3 regions of the Streptomyces sp. NPDC029216 genome follow, and region 2 is predicted to be linked to each of the others. Evidence: riboswitches for the same ligand, from Rfam matches in the RefSeq annotation. Region 2 holds a riboswitch; each other region holds the start of a gene.
What was found. A riboswitch is a leader RNA that binds a small molecule or an ion and turns the genes downstream of it on or off. The one in region 2 is predicted to bind thiamine pyrophosphate.

Region 1 (5,220 bases), on a different contig from region 2:
CGACCAGTTCCAGCAGGCCCGCGACCCGCTCCGCGTACCCGGCCTTCGCGGAGCCCCGTACGCGCAGGCCGAAGCCGACGTTCCCGCCGACGTCCCGGTGCGGGAACAGCTGGTGGTCCTGGAACATCAGGCCCACCCCGCGCCGGTGCACCGGCACCCCGGCCTGGTCGGCGCCCCCCAGCAGCACCCGCCCGGCGGAGGGCGGCTGCAGTCCGGCCACCACCCGCAGCAGGGTGGACTTGCCGCTGCCGCTCGGCCCCAGCACGCAGACGGTCTCGTGCTCGGCGACCTCCAGGTCCACCGCGTCCACGACCGCCCGGTCGCCGAAGCGGACCGTCACCCCTTCGAGCCGGAGCAGGGTCATCAGAACTCTCCCGAGGTCTTGTCGGGTCGCAGTCGCTCCAGCACCAGCAGGGACACCGCGCACACCAGCATCAGAATCGTGCTCAGGGCCATGGCCTGCCCGTAGTTCATCTCACCGGCCCGCCCCAGCAGCCGGGCCACGGCCACCGGCAGCGTCGGACGGTCCGGCCGGGCGATGAACACCGTCGCGCCGAACTCGCCCAGCGAGACCGCGAAGGCGAAGCCCGCCGCGATCAGCACCGCCCGCCGCACCAGCGGCAGGTCCACCTCCCGCCAGACCCGCAGCGGCGAGGCCCCCAGCACGGCCGCGGCCTCCCGCAGCCGCCCGTCCACCGCCCGCAGCACCGGCAGCATCGTCCGGACCACGAACGGCACCCCGACCAGCGCCTGCGCCAGAGGCACCAGGATCCAGGATGTCCGCAGGTCCAGCGGCGGCTCGTCCAGGGTGATCAGGAACCCGAAGCCCACCGTCACGGCGGACACCCCCAGCGGCAGCATCAGCAGCGCGTCGAAGCCGCGGACGAAGCGGCCCGCCCGCCGGGCCAGCGCCGCGGCCGCGAGACCGCCGACGGCCAGGGCGATGGCGGTGGCGGCGAGCGCGTACTGCAGGGAGTTCCAGATGGCCTCCAGCGGCGGCACCAGAAACGTTCCGCCTCCGGAACCCGCCTCCTGGAGGGCCCGGTAGAACCCGAACCCGTACCCGCCTGGCGCATCCAGGGACCGCTCCACCAGCACCGCCAGCGGGGCCACGATCAGCAGCGCCACGGTCAGCAGCACCCCGCCCAGCAGCCCGCGCTGCGCCCAGCCGCGCGGCGGGTGCGCGGTGCGCGCGGGGTCGACGAGCCGCAGCGCGGTCTCCCTGAGGCGCACGGTCCGGGCGTGCACGCCGAGGATCACCCCGACGGCAGCGAACTGGACCAGCGTCAGCACCGCGGCCGTCGGCAGGTCCAGCAGCTGCGCCGTCTGCCGGTAGACCTCGACCTCCAGCGTGGCGTACGAGGGCCCGCCCAGGATCTGTACGACGCCGAAGGAGCTGAAGGTGAACAGGAACACCATCAGCGCGGCGGCGGCCACCGCCGGGGCGAGCGCGGGCAGGGTCACCCGCCGCCAGGCCGCGAACCGCCCGGCCCCCAGTACCCGGGCGGCCTCCTCCTGGCGCGGGTCCAGCTGGGCCCACAGCCCGCCGACCGTCCGTACGACGACGGCGTAGTTGAAGAAGACGTGGGCGAGCAGGATCGCCCACACGGTGGTGTCCAGCCGCACGCCCCACAGCTCGTCCAGCAGCCCGCCGCGCCCGACCAGTGCCAGGAAGGCCGTGCCGACGACCACGGTCGGCAGCACGAAGGGGACGGTGACCAGCGCGCGCAGCAGCTGCTTGCCGGGGAAGGAGAAGCGCGCGAAGACGTACGCGCCGGGGAGCGCGACGAGCAGGGTGAGCGCGGTCGAGGCGAGCGCCTGCCAGGTGGTGAACCACAGCACCCCGGCGATGTCGGGCTGGGTGAGGACCTCGCCGATCCGGCCGAACCGCCAGCCCTCGTCCGTCCTGAACCCGCGGCCGACGATCGCGGTGACGGGATAGGCGAAGAACAGCCCGAAGAAGGCGAGCGGCACGGCCATCAGAGCCAGTCTGACGGCGGTGGCACGCCCGCCTTCCTTCGGGGAGCCGTCGCGAACTACTTCACGACGATCGAGGACCATGCCTTGACCCACTGGTCACGGTTCTTCGCGATGGTCTCGGGGGCCACGTTCTCGGGCTTGTCGACCACCACGCCGTGCTTCGTGAACACCTCCGGCAGCTTCGCGTCCTTGACCACCGGGTTCACGAACATCTGGAGCGGCATGTCCTCCTGGAACTTCTTGCCGATCAGGAAGTCGATGAGGGCCTTGCCGCCCTCCTCGTTCTTCGCGCCCTTCAGCAGACCGGCGAACTCGACCTGGCGGAAGCAGGTGCCGGTGGCCACGCCCGTGGGGGCCTCGGCCGGCTGGGGCTCGCCGTAGAGGACCTCGACCGGCGGGCTGGAGGCGTAGGAGACGACCAGCGGGCGGTCGCCCTTGGCCTTCTTGCCGCCCGCGGAGCCGGAGAAGCGCTCGTTGTAGGCCTGCTCCCAGCCGTCGACGACCTCGACGCCGTTGGCCTTGAGCTTGGTCCAGTAGTCCTTCCAGCCGTCCTCGCCGTACTTGCCGACGGAGGCGAGGAGGAAGCCGAGGCCGGGCGAGGAGGTGGCGGCGTTCTCGGTGACCAGCAGGTCCTTGTACTCCGGCTTGACCAGGTCGTCCAGCGTCTGCGGCGGGGCGATCTTCTTGTCGGCGAAGTAGGCCTTGTCGTAGTTGACGCAGATGTCGCCGGAGTCGACCGGGGTGACCCGGTGCTGCTTGTCGAGGACGTACTCGGGCTTGACGTCCGCCAGGCCCTTGGCCTCGTACGGGGTGAAGATCCCGTTGTCGAGGGCGCGGGAGAGGAGCGTGTTGTCGACGCCGAAGAAGACGTCGCCGCGCGGGGAGCCCTTGGTGAGGATCTCCTGGTTGAGCGCGGCGCCGGCGTCCCCGGACTTCAGCACCTTGACGGTGTAGCCGCTCTGCTGCTCGAACTCCTTGAGGACCGATTCGGTCACGTTGAAGGAGTCGTGGGAGACCAGCGTGATGGTCTTGGACTTCGGGGAGCCGCTCGCGGCGGCCCCGTCCTTGTCCTTGGTAGCGCCGCCGCACGCGGCGAGCGTGCTGACGCCGAGGGCCGCGGCCAGCGCCGCACCCGCGATCTTCTTGGTGGTGCTCACGGTTCATTCCTCCTGGGTTGACCAGGAGAAGACGCGGCCCTGCCCGGCCGCTCTGGTGGAGCGGGGCGCCCGGGCAGGGCGCAACAGCTTGAGGTGGTGACCGAACTTCCTACCCAGAATGACCTGGGCGAGGTTCAGAGGGTCTGCGGCCACGGTGCTCGATCTGAAAACGTGTTGCCGCACTCTCAGCGCTGTGGCGCTCCCCTGTCGGAATATGCAGATGTACGCGGGCCAGCCTACCGCTCGCTCGCGGCGAGCTGTCCGCACGCACCGTCGATCTCCTGACCGCGGGTGTCCCGCACGGTCACGGGCACGCCGTGCCGGGCGATGGCCTCGACGAAGGCCTTCTCGTCCTCGGGGCGCGAGGCGGTCCACTTCGAGCCCGGGGTCGGGTTCAGCGGGATCAGGTTGACGTGCACGCGCTTGCCCTTGAGCAGGCGGCCGAGCAGGTCGCCGCGCCAGGCCTGGTCGTTGATGTCGCGGATCAGGGCGTACTCGATGGAGATGCGGCGGCCGGACTTCTCGGCGTACTCCCAGGCCGCGTCGAGGACCTCGCGGACCTTCCAGCGGGTGTTCACGGGGACGAGGGTGTCGCGCAGCTCGTCGTCCGGGGCGTGCAGGGAGACGGCGAGGCGGCACTTGAAGCCCTCGTCGGCGAACCGCAGCATGGCCGGGACCAGGCCGACGGTGGAGACGGTGATGCCGCGCTGCGACAGGCCCAGGCCGTCGGGCTCCGGGTCGGTGAGGCGGCGGATGGCGCCGACGACGCGGTTGTAGTTGGCGAGCGGCTCGCCCATGCCCATGAAGACGATGTTGGACAGGCGGGCGGGGCCGCCGGGGACCTCCCCGTCGCGCAGCGCGCGCATGCCGTCGACGATCTGGTGCACGATCTCGGCGGTGGAGAGGTTGCGGTCGAGGCCGGCCTGGCCGGTGGCGCAGAACGGGCAGTTCATACCGCAGCCGGCCTGCGAGGAGATGCACATGGTGACCCGGTCGGGGTAGCGCATCAGCACGGACTCGACGAGCGTGCCGTCGTGCAGCTTCCACAGGGTCTTGCGGGTGGTGTCGTCGTCGCAGCTGATGTGCCGGACCACGTTCATGAGCTCCGGCAGCAGCTCCTGCTGGAGCTTCTCGCGCGAGGCGGCCGGGATGTCGGTCCACTCGGCCGGGTCGTGCGCGTAGCGGGCGAAGTAGTGCTGGGAGAGCTGCTTGGCCCGGAACGGCTTCTCGCCGATCGCGGCCACCGCCTCGCGGCGCTCGGCCGGGGTGAGGTCGGCGAGGTGCCGGGGCGGCTTCTTGGCCCCGCGCGGCGCGACGAAAGTGAGCTCACCCGGAGCGGGACGGGGGGCCATGCGGTACTCCTCGGTACGACGGGGTGGGGGTCACCCCGCGCGTGCAGGGCCGGTCCGCGGCGGCTCGGCCGCTGGACGGAAAGAGCGCGCCGCGTGAACACGGCGCGCCCTCCAGGATAACCCGGCCCGGACCCGTCAGCCGGTGCCGACGAAGGCCGCCAGCAGCAGCCAGACGACCGGGGCCGTCGGCAGCAGGGAGTCGAGGCGGTCCATGATGCCCCCGTGGCCCGGGAGCAGCGTACCCATGTCCTTGATGCCCAGGTCACGCTTGATCATCGACTCGCCGAGGTCGCCCAGGGTCGCGCTGACGGCGACGGCCAGGCCCAGCAGCAGGCCCTGCCACCAGGAGCCCCCGTCGATCAGGAACTCCATGCACAGCGCGCCGGCCGCCATTGCGAAGGCCACCGCTCCGAAGAGTCCCTCGCGGGTCTTCCCGGGGCTGATGCGGGGGGCGAGCTTGGTCTTGCCGAAGCGCCAGCCCACGGCGTAGGCCCCGGTGTCGCTGACGACGGTCAGCAGCAGGAAGGTCACCACCCGCTGCGGGCCGTCCTCGGCCGTGAGGAGCATCGCGACGAAGGTGGCCAGGAAGGGCACGTAGAACGCCGCGAAGACGCCCGCGGTGACGTCCTTGAGGTAGTCCTCGGGCGGTTCCGTCATCCGCCAGACGAGCACCGCCAGCGCGGTCAGCGCCATGGCGATCCAGGCGCCCTCGGCCCCGCGGACGTAGCCCG
Region 2 (5,220 bases):
GCCGATCAGGACGTTCTCGGGCTTGATGTCCCGGTGGACGAAGCCGGCGCGGTGCGCGGTGCCGAGGGCGGCGAGGACGGGTTCGAGGATGTCGAGCGCCGCCCGCGGCTGGAGCGCGCCGCGCTCGCGCAGGACGTCGCGCAGGGTGCAGCCGGAGACGTACTCCATGGCGAGGTACGTGTACGGCCCGTCGGTGCCCTGGTCGAAGACGGCGACCACATTGGGGTGCGCGAGGCGGGCCACGGACTTCGCCTCACGGATGAACCGGTCGACGAAGGCGGCGTCGGCGGCCAGGTCCGGATGCATGATCTTGAGCGCGAGGACCCGGTCGAGGCGGGTGTCGAGGGCCCGGTAGACCGTCGCCATGCCGCCTGCGGCGATGCGGGCGTCGACGCGGTAGCGGCCGTCGAGCAGGCGTCCGACGAGGGGGTCTTCCAGGGTCGTATCCACCCGGCGATTCTACGAGGGGCTGCGCCGGCGCCGGCCGGGGTGTCCACGTCTTGCAGCGCAGCCGTGACACGGGGCCCGGCATCGCCCCCGCGAGGGGCCGGGGGCCGGGCGGTGGCTGCCCACCCGCCTCACGGCGGGCTCCCCGCCCCTCCCCGACCCCGGTCAGCCGTTCCCGTCCGCCCCCGGGCCACCGCCGAACCCCCGACCCCGCCTCGCCGTCGGGGAAGCCGGGCGACCCCTCAGAACGCCGGCCGCTCCGGGTCCAAGGCGGCGCGGCCGTCCGCCGGGGAGGAGGCGTGGGCGAAGCGGCGTTGGGGGATGCGGCCCGCGCGGTGGGCCAGGCGGCCCGCCGAGACGGCGTCGCGCATGGCCGCCGCCATGAGGACCGGCTCCTGTGCGCGGGTCACCGCGGAGGCCAGCATGACCCCCGCGCACCCCAGCTCCATCGCGAGCGCGGCGTCCGACGCCGTCCCCGCCCCCGCGTCGAGGATCACCGGCACCCCGGCCCGCTCCACGATCAGCTCGAAGTTGTGCGGGTTGCGGATGCCCATCCCGGAGCCGATCGGCGAGCCCAGCGGCATGATCGCCGCACAGCCCACGTCCTCCAGCTTCCGGGCGAGGACCGGGTCGTCGTTGGTGTAGGGGAGGACCGTGAAGCCCTCGTCGACCAGCACCTCCGCCGCGTCCAGCAGCTCGACGCCGTCCGGCAGCAGCGTCCGCTCGTCCGCGACCACCTCCAGCTTGATCCAGTCCGTGCCCAGCGCCTCCCGTGCCAGCCGGGCCGTCAGTACGGCCTCGCCGGCCGTGAAGCAGCCCGCGGTGTTCGGCAGGACCGCGATGCCGAGCTTGGACAGGACCGACAGGACCGAGCCCTGCACCGTCGGGTCCAGGCGGCGCATCGCGACCGTGGTCAGTTCGGTGCCGGAGGCGATCAGGGCGCGTTCCAGGACGTCCAGGCTCGGGGCCCCGCCCGTGCCCATGATCAGGCGGGAGGAGAAGGTCCGGCCGCCCAGGGTGAACAGATCGTCGGCCATCGCGCTCAGCCTCCCTGGACCGCGGTGAGGATCTCCACCCGGTCGCCGTCGCCGACCGCGGTGTACGGCCACTGCCCGCGCGGGACGACCGTCTCGTTGAGGGCGGCGGCCACGCCGGAGGCGGCGGCGGTCAGGGTGGCGACCACGGCGTCGAGGGTGGTGCCGGCCGCGACCTCGCGCGGCTCGCCGTTGACGGAGATGGTCATGCGAGGGACTCCTGACGCGTGGAGGAGAAGCGGCGGGGGGTGAAGGGGCGGGCGATCTCCGGCACGGTGCCGGTGGTCAGCAGCTCCGCCATGACGTCGCCGGTGAGCGGGGTCAGCAGGACCCCGTTGCGGTAGTGGCCGGTGGCCAGGTGCAGGCCGGGCAGGTCGGTCGGGCCGAGGAGCGGCGCGTTGTCGGGGGAGCACGGGCGCAGCCCCGCCCGGGTCTCGACGAGCGGGAGCTCGGTGATGCCGGGGACCAGCTCGTGGGCGTCGCGCAGCAGCTCGTAGACCCCGCCGGCGGTGACGGTGGTGTCCCAGCCGAGCTCCTCGCTGGTGGCGCCGAGGACGAGCTCGCCGTTCTCGCGCGGCACCAGGTAGACGTGGCTGCCGCGCACCACGGCCCGTACCGTCCGCGACAGGAACGGCGCGTAGGCGGGCGGTACGGCGAGCCGCAGCACCTGCCCCTTCACCGGCCGTACGGGCGGCAGGACGTGTGCCGGTACGCCCTCCAGCCGGCCGCTGAGCGAGCCCGCGGCGAGGACCACCTGGTCGGCGCGCAGCTCCGTGCCGCCGTCGAGCAGTGCGCCCGAGGCCCGGTCGGCGGTGACGAGCAGCCGGCGGGCGCTCGCCCGGTGGATGGCCACGCCGGCCCGCTCGCAGGCGGCCAGCAGCGCGGCCGCGAGGCGGCGCGGGTCCACCTGGTGGTCCCCGTCGACGCGCAGCCCGCCGCGCACCCCCGGGGCGAGCATGGGTTCCAGGCGGCGGCACTCGCGGCCGGTGAGCCACTCGGACTCCAGGCCGCAGCGGCGCTGGAGGGCGTGGAGTTCCCGCAGGTGGAGGCGGTCGTCGGCGTCGAGGGCGACGGCCAGGGTGCCGCAGGCGCGGTAGCCGAGGTCCATACCCCCGCTGGCCTCGGTGAGCTCGGCGGCGAACTCCGGGTAGCGGGCGGCGGAGGCCACGTTGAGCCCCAGCAGGGTTTCCTCGCCGTAGTGCAGCTCGGTGACGGCGGCGAGCATGCCGGCCGCGACCCGGGCGGCGCCGCCGCCGGGGTCCGGATCGGCGAGCGCGGTGCGCAGCCCGCGCCGGGCCGCCCGCCAGGCGGTGACCAGGCCGATGATCCCGCCACCGATGACGAGGACGTCGTGGCCCCGGTGGTCGGATCCCTTGTCGGATGCGTGCATGGGCGTCCAGCCCCTCCCTTCGCCGGCATGACCCGGATCAGGTTCGTACGGTCGGAGGCCGGCCAGCCTCCCTCTCAGCCCGGTGCGCCCGGACTCCCGCGATAGGTACGGTGGCCAGCGTAACCCCGGGGAGGGTGCCGGGTAAGGCTGCCTCCCTGCGTCACCCCGACCCGCCTTTCCTGACGGGTCGTCAGCTGGCTAGGCTGGCCGCGTGAGTGAGCAGACGGAACAGACGAAGCCCGGTGTCGTGATCGTCGGCGCCGGAATGGCCGGGGTGCAGACCGCGGTGGCCCTGCGGGAACAGGGCTGGACCGGCCCCGTGACCCTGCTGGGCGCCGAACCCCACCAGCCCTACGACCGCCCCCCGCTGTCCAAGGCGGTGCTGCTCGGCAAGGCCGAGGACTCGGCCTTCGACGTGGACTTCGAGGGCCTGCGCATCACCCTGCGCCTGGGCACCGAGGTCACCGGGCTGCGCGCCGCCGACCGCGAGCTGGACACCGAAGCCGGCCCGGTCCCCTACGAGGTCCTCGTCCTGGCCACCGGGGCGACCCCGCTGACCCTGCCCGGCACCGGGGGCGTCCCCGGCGTCCACCTGCTGCGCACCCTCGACGACGCCGCCCGGCTGCGCCCGGTGCTGGCCGCCGCCCCCGAGATCGTCGTCGTCGGGGCCGGCTGGATCGGCGCCGAGTTCGCCACCGCCGCCCGCGAGGCCGGCTGCGCCGTCACCGTCGTCGAGGCGGCCGACCGGGTCCTCGCCGGGGCCCTGCCCGCGGAGGTCGCCGCCCCCATGGCCCGCTGGTACGCCGGAGCCGGGGCCACCCTGCTCACCGGTGCGAAGGTCGCCGGGATCGAGGAGGGCCGGGTGCTCCTCGCCGACGGCCGCGAGCTGCCCGCCGGGGCCGTCGTCGTCGGCATCGGCGCCCGCCCCGCCACCGACTGGCTCGACGGCAGCGGGATCGAGCGCGGCCCCGACGGCTCCGTCACCGCCGACGCCCACCTGCGCACCTCCCTGCCCGGGGTGTACGCCGTCGGCGACTGCTCCTCCTTCCCGTCCGCCCGCTACGGGGCCCGGCTGCTGGTCCACCACTGGGACAACGCCCTCCAGGGCCCCCGCGTGGTCGCGGCGAACATCGTCGCGGGCGAGGCCGTCCAGGCCTACGACCCCGTGCCGTACTTCTGGTCCGAGCAGTTCGGCCGCTTCGTCCAGTACGCGGGCCACCACGGCGGCGCCGACACCCTGCTGTGGCGCGGCGACCCCGACGGCGACGCCTGGTCGGTGTGCTGGCTGCGCGCGGGCGCCCTCGTCGCCGTCCTGGCCGTCGGCCGGCCCCGGGACCTGGCCCAGGGGCGCAAGCTGATCGAGTCGGGCGTCCCCGTCGACCCGGCCAAGGCCGCCGACGAGACCGTGCCGCTGAAGTCCGCCACCCTCTGACCGCCCCTCCGGCAGGGGCCCGTACCCGGACGCGGGCCCCGATCCGGGCGGATCCGCGTCTACGCGGACGGACTCGGACGGACGGGGCCAGGTACCGGCCGCCCCGCGGAGGTGGCAGGCTTGTGTCCGTGACCGAGATTGACGCAAAGATCGATGCCCTCGTCCCCTCCTGGCTGTACCTCCCCGACATCGCGGAGATGCTCGACATCGAGGTGACCCGGGTCCGCCAGATGGTCAAGGAAGGGCAGCTGATCGCCGTACGCCGGGGCGAGAACCGCGCCCTGCAGGTTCCGGCCCAGTTCATCGACGGCGACAAGGTCGTCAAGGGACTCGTCGGCCTGCTGACGGTGCTGCGCGACGACCGCTTCTCCGACGAGGAGATGCTGGAGTGGCTCTTCACCGAGGACCCCTCCCTGCCCGGAACCCCCGTGCAGGCGCTGCGCGAGAACCGCGGCACGGAGGTGAAGCGCCGCGCCCAGGCGCTCGCCCTCTGAGCGGCTGAACCACGGAAGCGGGCGGGCCGGGTAACCTCGGCCCGCCCGCATTCCTTCACCACCAGGGGGTCCTCCCATGCAGCAGCTGTCCGACGCCCGGCTCTACCTGTGCACGGACGCCCGCAAGCGGCAGGGCGACCTCCCCGAGTTCCTCGACGCCGTCCTGGCCGGCGGAGTGGACGTCGTCCAGCTCCGCGACAAGGGCATGGAGGCCGGCGAGGAGCTCGAACACCTCCAGGTCTTCGCCGAGGCCGCCCGCCGCCACGGCAAGCTCCTCGCCGTCAACGACCGCGCCGACGTCGCGCACGCCATCGGCTCCGACGTCCTGCACCTCGGCCAGGGCGACATCCCCGTCCCCGCCGCCCGCGCCATCCTCGGCCGGGACGTCCTGATCGGACGCTCCTGCCACGCCGAGTCCGAGGT
Region 3 (5,220 bases), on a different contig from region 2:
TCTACCGCGAGGGTGAGATCGAGGTCGTGGGTGTCTCGGACACCCCGGCGAACCCCGCCTGCGAGGAATGGGCCGACTTCCGCGCCACCGCCCACGCGCACGCCATCGGCCAGTGCCTGCTGGGGCAGTTGGACGAGAAGACGCGCAGGGACCACTACGACCGCCACCCGGTCGAGAGCATCACGCCCTACACGGTGCGGGACATGCACGCCCTGGAAGAGCGGATCGGCGCCCTGGAGCGGATGCAGCCGGTGATCGAACGTCAGGAGTACGCCCTGGGCACGGTGTGCGCGGCCATCCCGATCACCGCCGGCGACACCGCCGCGACGATGGCCATTTCTCTACCTGTGCACCAGGAATCTCGCTTGCTGTGTGTAGTCGATCGACTACGGAGTGAAGTAGGCGCGCTGTTGAGCACCCTCTCCTTCTCTATCAGTATCTGAAAACTCACTCCTTGTGATCTGCTTGCGCTTCCACCACCCTTGTCAAGAGGGCCCTGGGGGATCATTCCTGGCCACTTCCACTACAGCGGGGTAGGCAATGCGCGAGTCGGTACAGGCAGAGGTCATGATGAGCTTCCTCGTTTCCGAGGAGCTCGCGTTCCGGATCCCGGTGGAACTCCGGTACGACGCCCGTGACCCCTATGCCGTACGCCTGACCTTCCACCTTCCCGGAGACGCCCCGGTGACCTGGGCGTTCGGCCGGGAGCTGCTCCTCGACGGCATCAACAGGCCGTGCGGCGACGGCGATGTGCACATCGCCCCGACCGAGCCGGGAGAGCTCTCCGACGTCCACATCCGCCTCCAGGTCGGCGGCGACCGGGCCCTCTTCCGGGCCGGCGCGGCCCCGCTCGTCGCGTTCCTCGACCGGACCGACCGGCTCGTTCCGCTCGGTCAGGAGCGCAGCCTCGGCGACTTCGAGGAGACCCTCGACGAGGAGCTCGGCAGGATCCTCGCCGAGGCGCAGCAGCAGAACGAGCAGAACGCGGGCTGAGCGGCTCCGATCCGGAGCCCCTCCTTGCCCCGCCCCGCCCCGTCAGCGCTTGCGCCGCCGGCCCCGGCCGCCGCGGGCCGGCGCCGCGGCGGCGGCGGGGCCGGGCCGGTCCGCGGAGACCACCAGAGCGGCCAGCGCCGTGGTCACGGGCACCGAGGCCACGAGTCCGATCGAGCCCACGAGGGTCCGTACGATCTCCTCCGCCACCAGCTCGCTGTTGGCCACGGTCCCCATACTGCTGTTCGCGATGGAGAACAGGAGGAGCAGGGGCAAAGCCGCGCCCGCGTAGGCCAGTACGAGCGTGTTGACGACGGACGCGATGTGGTCGCGTCCGATCCGGATGGCGGCCCGGTACAGGGCGCGCGGGCCCATGTCGGGGTCGGCCTGGTGGAGTTCCCAGACGGCCGAGGTCTGAGTGACGGTCACGTCGTCGAGTACGCCGAGCGATCCGATGATCACGCCTGCGAGCAGCAAACCGCTCATGTCGATGTCCGGGTAGAGCCCGTGGATCAGGCCGGTGTTGTCGTCTGTGTTCCCGCTCAGGAAGGCCCAGCCGATGAACAGTGAGCCCAGCAGGCCGATCAGCAGCAGCGAGACCAGGGTGCCGAGCACGGCGACCGAGGTGCGCGCGGTCAGTCCGTGGCACATGTAGAGCGCGATCAGCATGATCGCGCTGGCCCCGACGACCGCGACGACCAGGGGATTCGAACCCTGCAGGATCGCCGGGAGGATGAAGAGGGTCAGCACCCCGAAGCTGACCACGAGGGCGATGAGCGCGAACAGCCCGCGCATCCGGCCGACGACCACCACCGCGACCGCGAAGATCCCCGCGAGCAGGGCCACCGGGAACTTCCGGTTCAGGTCGATCACGGAGTACTGGAGGTCGCGCGGAGCGTCCGGCGCGAAGGCGACCACCACCTCCTGGTCCCTCTCCAGCTGCCGTGGCGCACCCGGCTGGACGATCTCGAAGAAGACGCGGCCCTTCTCCGGCCCGGTGGTGACCTCGACGGTGGCCCTCTTGCACGCGCCGGTCTGCCCCGGCCGCGCCTCGCGCCCCTCGGGGGTGGAGGTGCCGCCGGTCGGCGGTGCCTGGGCGGCGTTCACCGCCTTGCAGTCGACCTCCGAGAGGGCGACGACCCGGCCCTGCTGGGTCTGGCGGTCGAAGCCCACCCCGGTGCGCTCGTGCGCCGGGGCGCCGCCGGGCCACAGCACCACCAGGCCGACGAACACGGCGACGGCGAAGGGGATCAGGACGGCGGAAATCACCTTGCGCAGGTGCTTGGAGACCGGGGCCGCCGGCCCGTGGCCGTGCCCATGGCCGTGGCCATGCCCGTGGCTGTGGGAGGGACCCTGTGGAACGCCGGCCGCGTGCCCGTGGGCCGCGTGATCGTGACCGGTGTGGCCGAAGGGCTCTGTGGGCTCGTTGGGGGGCTGCGGCGAGGTCGTCACCGGCAGATCATCGCAACAGATGAGGGGGCCCACTATTCAGCACGCCACAGATGACGCTAGCGTGGGGGCTACTTTGCACAACGCGGGAGCTCGGAGCACCGGGCTGAGAGGGCGCTGATCACCGTACGCGCAGGAGATTGCGTACGGGAGGAGGCTGCGTCGACCGCCGAACCTGTTACCGGGTAATGCCGGCGTAGGGAGATCAGGTCTCATGACCATTCAGGACGCACGCACGCCTGCCGCCGGCCAGAACGCCGACGGCCAGACCGAGCGCCAGCCCGGCTGGCACAAGGGATACCTGGCGGGTTCCCGCCCGGACATCCGGGTGCCGGTCCGCCAGGTCCACCTCACCAACGGCAAGGACGTCACGCTCTACGACACGTCCGGTCCGTACACCGACCCGCAGATCGAGACCGACGTACGCCGCGGCCTGCCGCCGCTGCGCGAGAACTGGATCATCGGCCGCGGTGACACCGAGGAGTACGCGGGTCGCCCCGTCCGCCCCGAGGACGACGGCATCAAGCACACCTCGCCCCGCGGCGGCCTCAAGAACCTCGACGCGGTCTTCCCCGGCCGCCCGCGCCTGCCGCGCCGGGGCCGTGGCGGCCAGGCCGTCACGCAGCTCGCGTACGCCCGCCGGGGCGAGATCACCCCGGAGATGGAGTACGTCGCGATCCGCGAGAACGTCTCCCCCGAGGTCGTCCGCGAGGAGATCGCCGCGGGCCGCGCGGTGCTTCCGGCCAACGTGAACCACCCGGAGATCGAGCCGATGATCATCGGCAAGAGGTTCCTGGTGAAGGTCAACGCCAACATCGGCAACTCGGCCGTCACCTCCTCCATCGAGGAGGAGGTCGACAAGATGACCTGGGCCACCAAGTGGGGCGCCGACACGGTCATGGACCTCTCGACCGGCCGCAACATCCACACCACGCGTGAGTGGGTCCTGCGCAACTCCCCCGTACCGATCGGCACCGTGCCGCTCTACCAGGCGCTGGAGAAGGTCGACGGCCGTGCCGAGGACCTGACCTGGGAGATCTACAAGGACACCGTCATCGAGCAGGCCGAGCAGGGCGTCGACTACATGACGGTCCACGCCGGCGTGCTGCTCCCGTACGTGCCGCTGACGGCCCGCCGCAAGACCGGCATCGTCTCGCGCGGCGGCTCGATCATGGCCGCGTGGTGCCTGGCGCACCACAAGGAGAACTTCCTCTACACGAACTTCGAGGAGCTCTGCGAGATCCTCGCGGCGTACGACGTCACCTACTCGCTGGGTGACGGCCTGCGCCCCGGCTCCATCGCCGACGCCAACGACGCGGCGCAGTTCGCGGAGCTGAAGACGCTGGGCGAGCTCAACACGATCGCCAAGCGGCACAACGTGCAGACGATGATCGAGGGCCCGGGCCACGTCCCGATGCACAAGATCAAGGAGAACATCGACCTCCAGCAGGAGATCTGCGAGGAGGCGCCGTTCTACACGCTCGGCCCGCTGACCACGGACGTCGCTCCCGCGTACGACCACATCACCTCCGGCATCGGCGCCGCGATGATCGCCTGGTGGGGCACCGCGATGCTCTGCTACGTGACGCCCAAGGAGCACCTGGGCCTGCCCAACCGGGACGACGTGAAGACCGGCGTCATCACGTACAAGATCGCTGCCCACGCGGCGGACCTGGCGAAGGGCCACCCGGGCGCCCAGGAGTGGGACGACGCCCTGTCGGACGCGCGGTTCGAGTTCCGCTGGGAGGACCAGTTCAACCTGGCCCTCGACCCGGACACGGCCCGTGAGTTCCACGACGAGACGCTCCCGGCCGAGCCGGCCAAGACCGCCCACTTCTGCTCCATGTGCGGTCCGAAGTTCTGCTCGATGAAGATCTCCCAGGACATCCGCCGTGAGCACGGCGGCGACCTGAAGGCCGAGGAGATCGAGGCGGGCATGGCGGAGAAGTCCGCCGAGTTCGCCGCGTCCGGGAACCGCGTCTACCTGCCGCTGGCGGACTGAGCCGGCCGGAGGGACCGGCCCGAGACCTCATGGGGGGAGTCGCGGGCCGGTCCTGACGGGCTGCCGGAAAGGTCTTGCGTTGAAGTGCACTCCAGCTCCTAGAGTGCGGCCGCATGACCATGCGATACCGGAATTTGGGCGGGACCGGCATAGAGGTGAGTGCCCACTGCCTCGGCACGATGATGTTCGGGGCGGTGGGTAACCCGGACCACGAGGACTGCGCGCGGATCATCCACGCCGCGCTCGATCAGGGCATCAACTTCGTGGACACCGCGGACATGTACTCCGCGGGCGAGTCCGAGGTGATCGTCGGCAAGGCGCTCAAGGGGCGGCGTGACGACGTCGTGCTCGCCACCAAGGTCCACTTCCAGATGGGGGAGGGCCGCAACCGCAGCGGGAACTCGCGGCGTTGGATCGTCCGCGCCGTCGAGGACAGCCTGCGCCGGCTGGACACGGACTGGATCGACCTCTACCAGGTGCACCGGCCCGACCATTCGACCGATGTCGAGGAGACGCTGTCCGTCCTCGGCGACCTCGTCCGCGCCGGAAAGATCCGCGCCTTCGGGTGCTCGACCTTCCCCGCCGAGGAACTGGCCGAGGCCCACCACGTCGCCGAGCGCCGGGCTCTCCCCCGGTTCCGGACCGAGCAGCCGCCGTACTCGATCCTCGCGCGCGGCATCGAGGCCGACGTACTGCCGGTCGCCCGGCGGTACGGGATGGGCGTGCTGACCTGGAGCCCCCTGGCCTCGGGCTTCCTGAGCGGGAAGTACCGGCTCGGC

Region 1: another riboswitch for thiamine pyrophosphate. It lies ahead of AB0F18_RS01850 (thiamine ABC transporter substrate-binding protein); the one in region 2 lies ahead of thiO (glycine oxidase ThiO).
Region 3: another riboswitch for thiamine pyrophosphate. It lies ahead of thiC (phosphomethylpyrimidine synthase ThiC); the one in region 2 lies ahead of thiO (glycine oxidase ThiO).

What each region holds. Positions count from the first base shown of each region.
Region 1 covers NZ_JBEZWL010000003.1:19,275-24,494, forward strand. Annotated here, with positions in the region: gene AB0F18_RS01840 (ABC transporter ATP-binding protein) at 1-364, opposite strand, end outside; gene AB0F18_RS01845 (iron ABC transporter permease) at 364-1,980, opposite strand; gene AB0F18_RS01850 (thiamine ABC transporter substrate-binding protein) at 2,037-3,137, opposite strand; TPP riboswitch at 3,226-3,353, opposite strand; gene rlmN (23S rRNA (adenine(2503)-C(2))-methyltransferase RlmN) at 3,374-4,489, opposite strand; gene AB0F18_RS01860 (phosphatidate cytidylyltransferase) at 4,625-5,220, opposite strand, start outside.
Region 2 covers NZ_JBEZWL010000009.1:38,288-43,507, forward strand. Annotated here, with positions in the region: gene pknB (Stk1 family PASTA domain-containing Ser/Thr kinase) at 1-450, opposite strand, end outside; gene AB0F18_RS05910 (thiazole synthase) at 690-1,484, opposite strand; gene thiS (sulfur carrier protein ThiS) at 1,490-1,690, opposite strand; gene thiO (glycine oxidase ThiO) at 1,687-2,871, opposite strand; TPP riboswitch at 2,869-2,981, opposite strand; gene AB0F18_RS05925 (FAD-dependent oxidoreductase) at 3,083-4,303, shown strand; gene AB0F18_RS05930 (Rv2175c family DNA-binding protein) at 4,432-4,797, shown strand; gene thiE (thiamine phosphate synthase) at 4,874-5,220, shown strand, end outside.
Region 3 covers NZ_JBEZWL010000001.1:64,533-69,752, forward strand. Annotated here, with positions in the region: gene AB0F18_RS00300 (helix-turn-helix domain-containing protein) at 1-443, shown strand, start outside; gene AB0F18_RS00305 (SsgA family sporulation/cell division regulator) at 541-993, shown strand; gene AB0F18_RS00310 (YibE/F family protein) at 1,036-2,442, opposite strand; TPP riboswitch at 2,515-2,659, shown strand; gene thiC (phosphomethylpyrimidine synthase ThiC) at 2,654-4,441, shown strand; gene AB0F18_RS00320 (aldo/keto reductase) at 4,561-5,220, shown strand, end outside.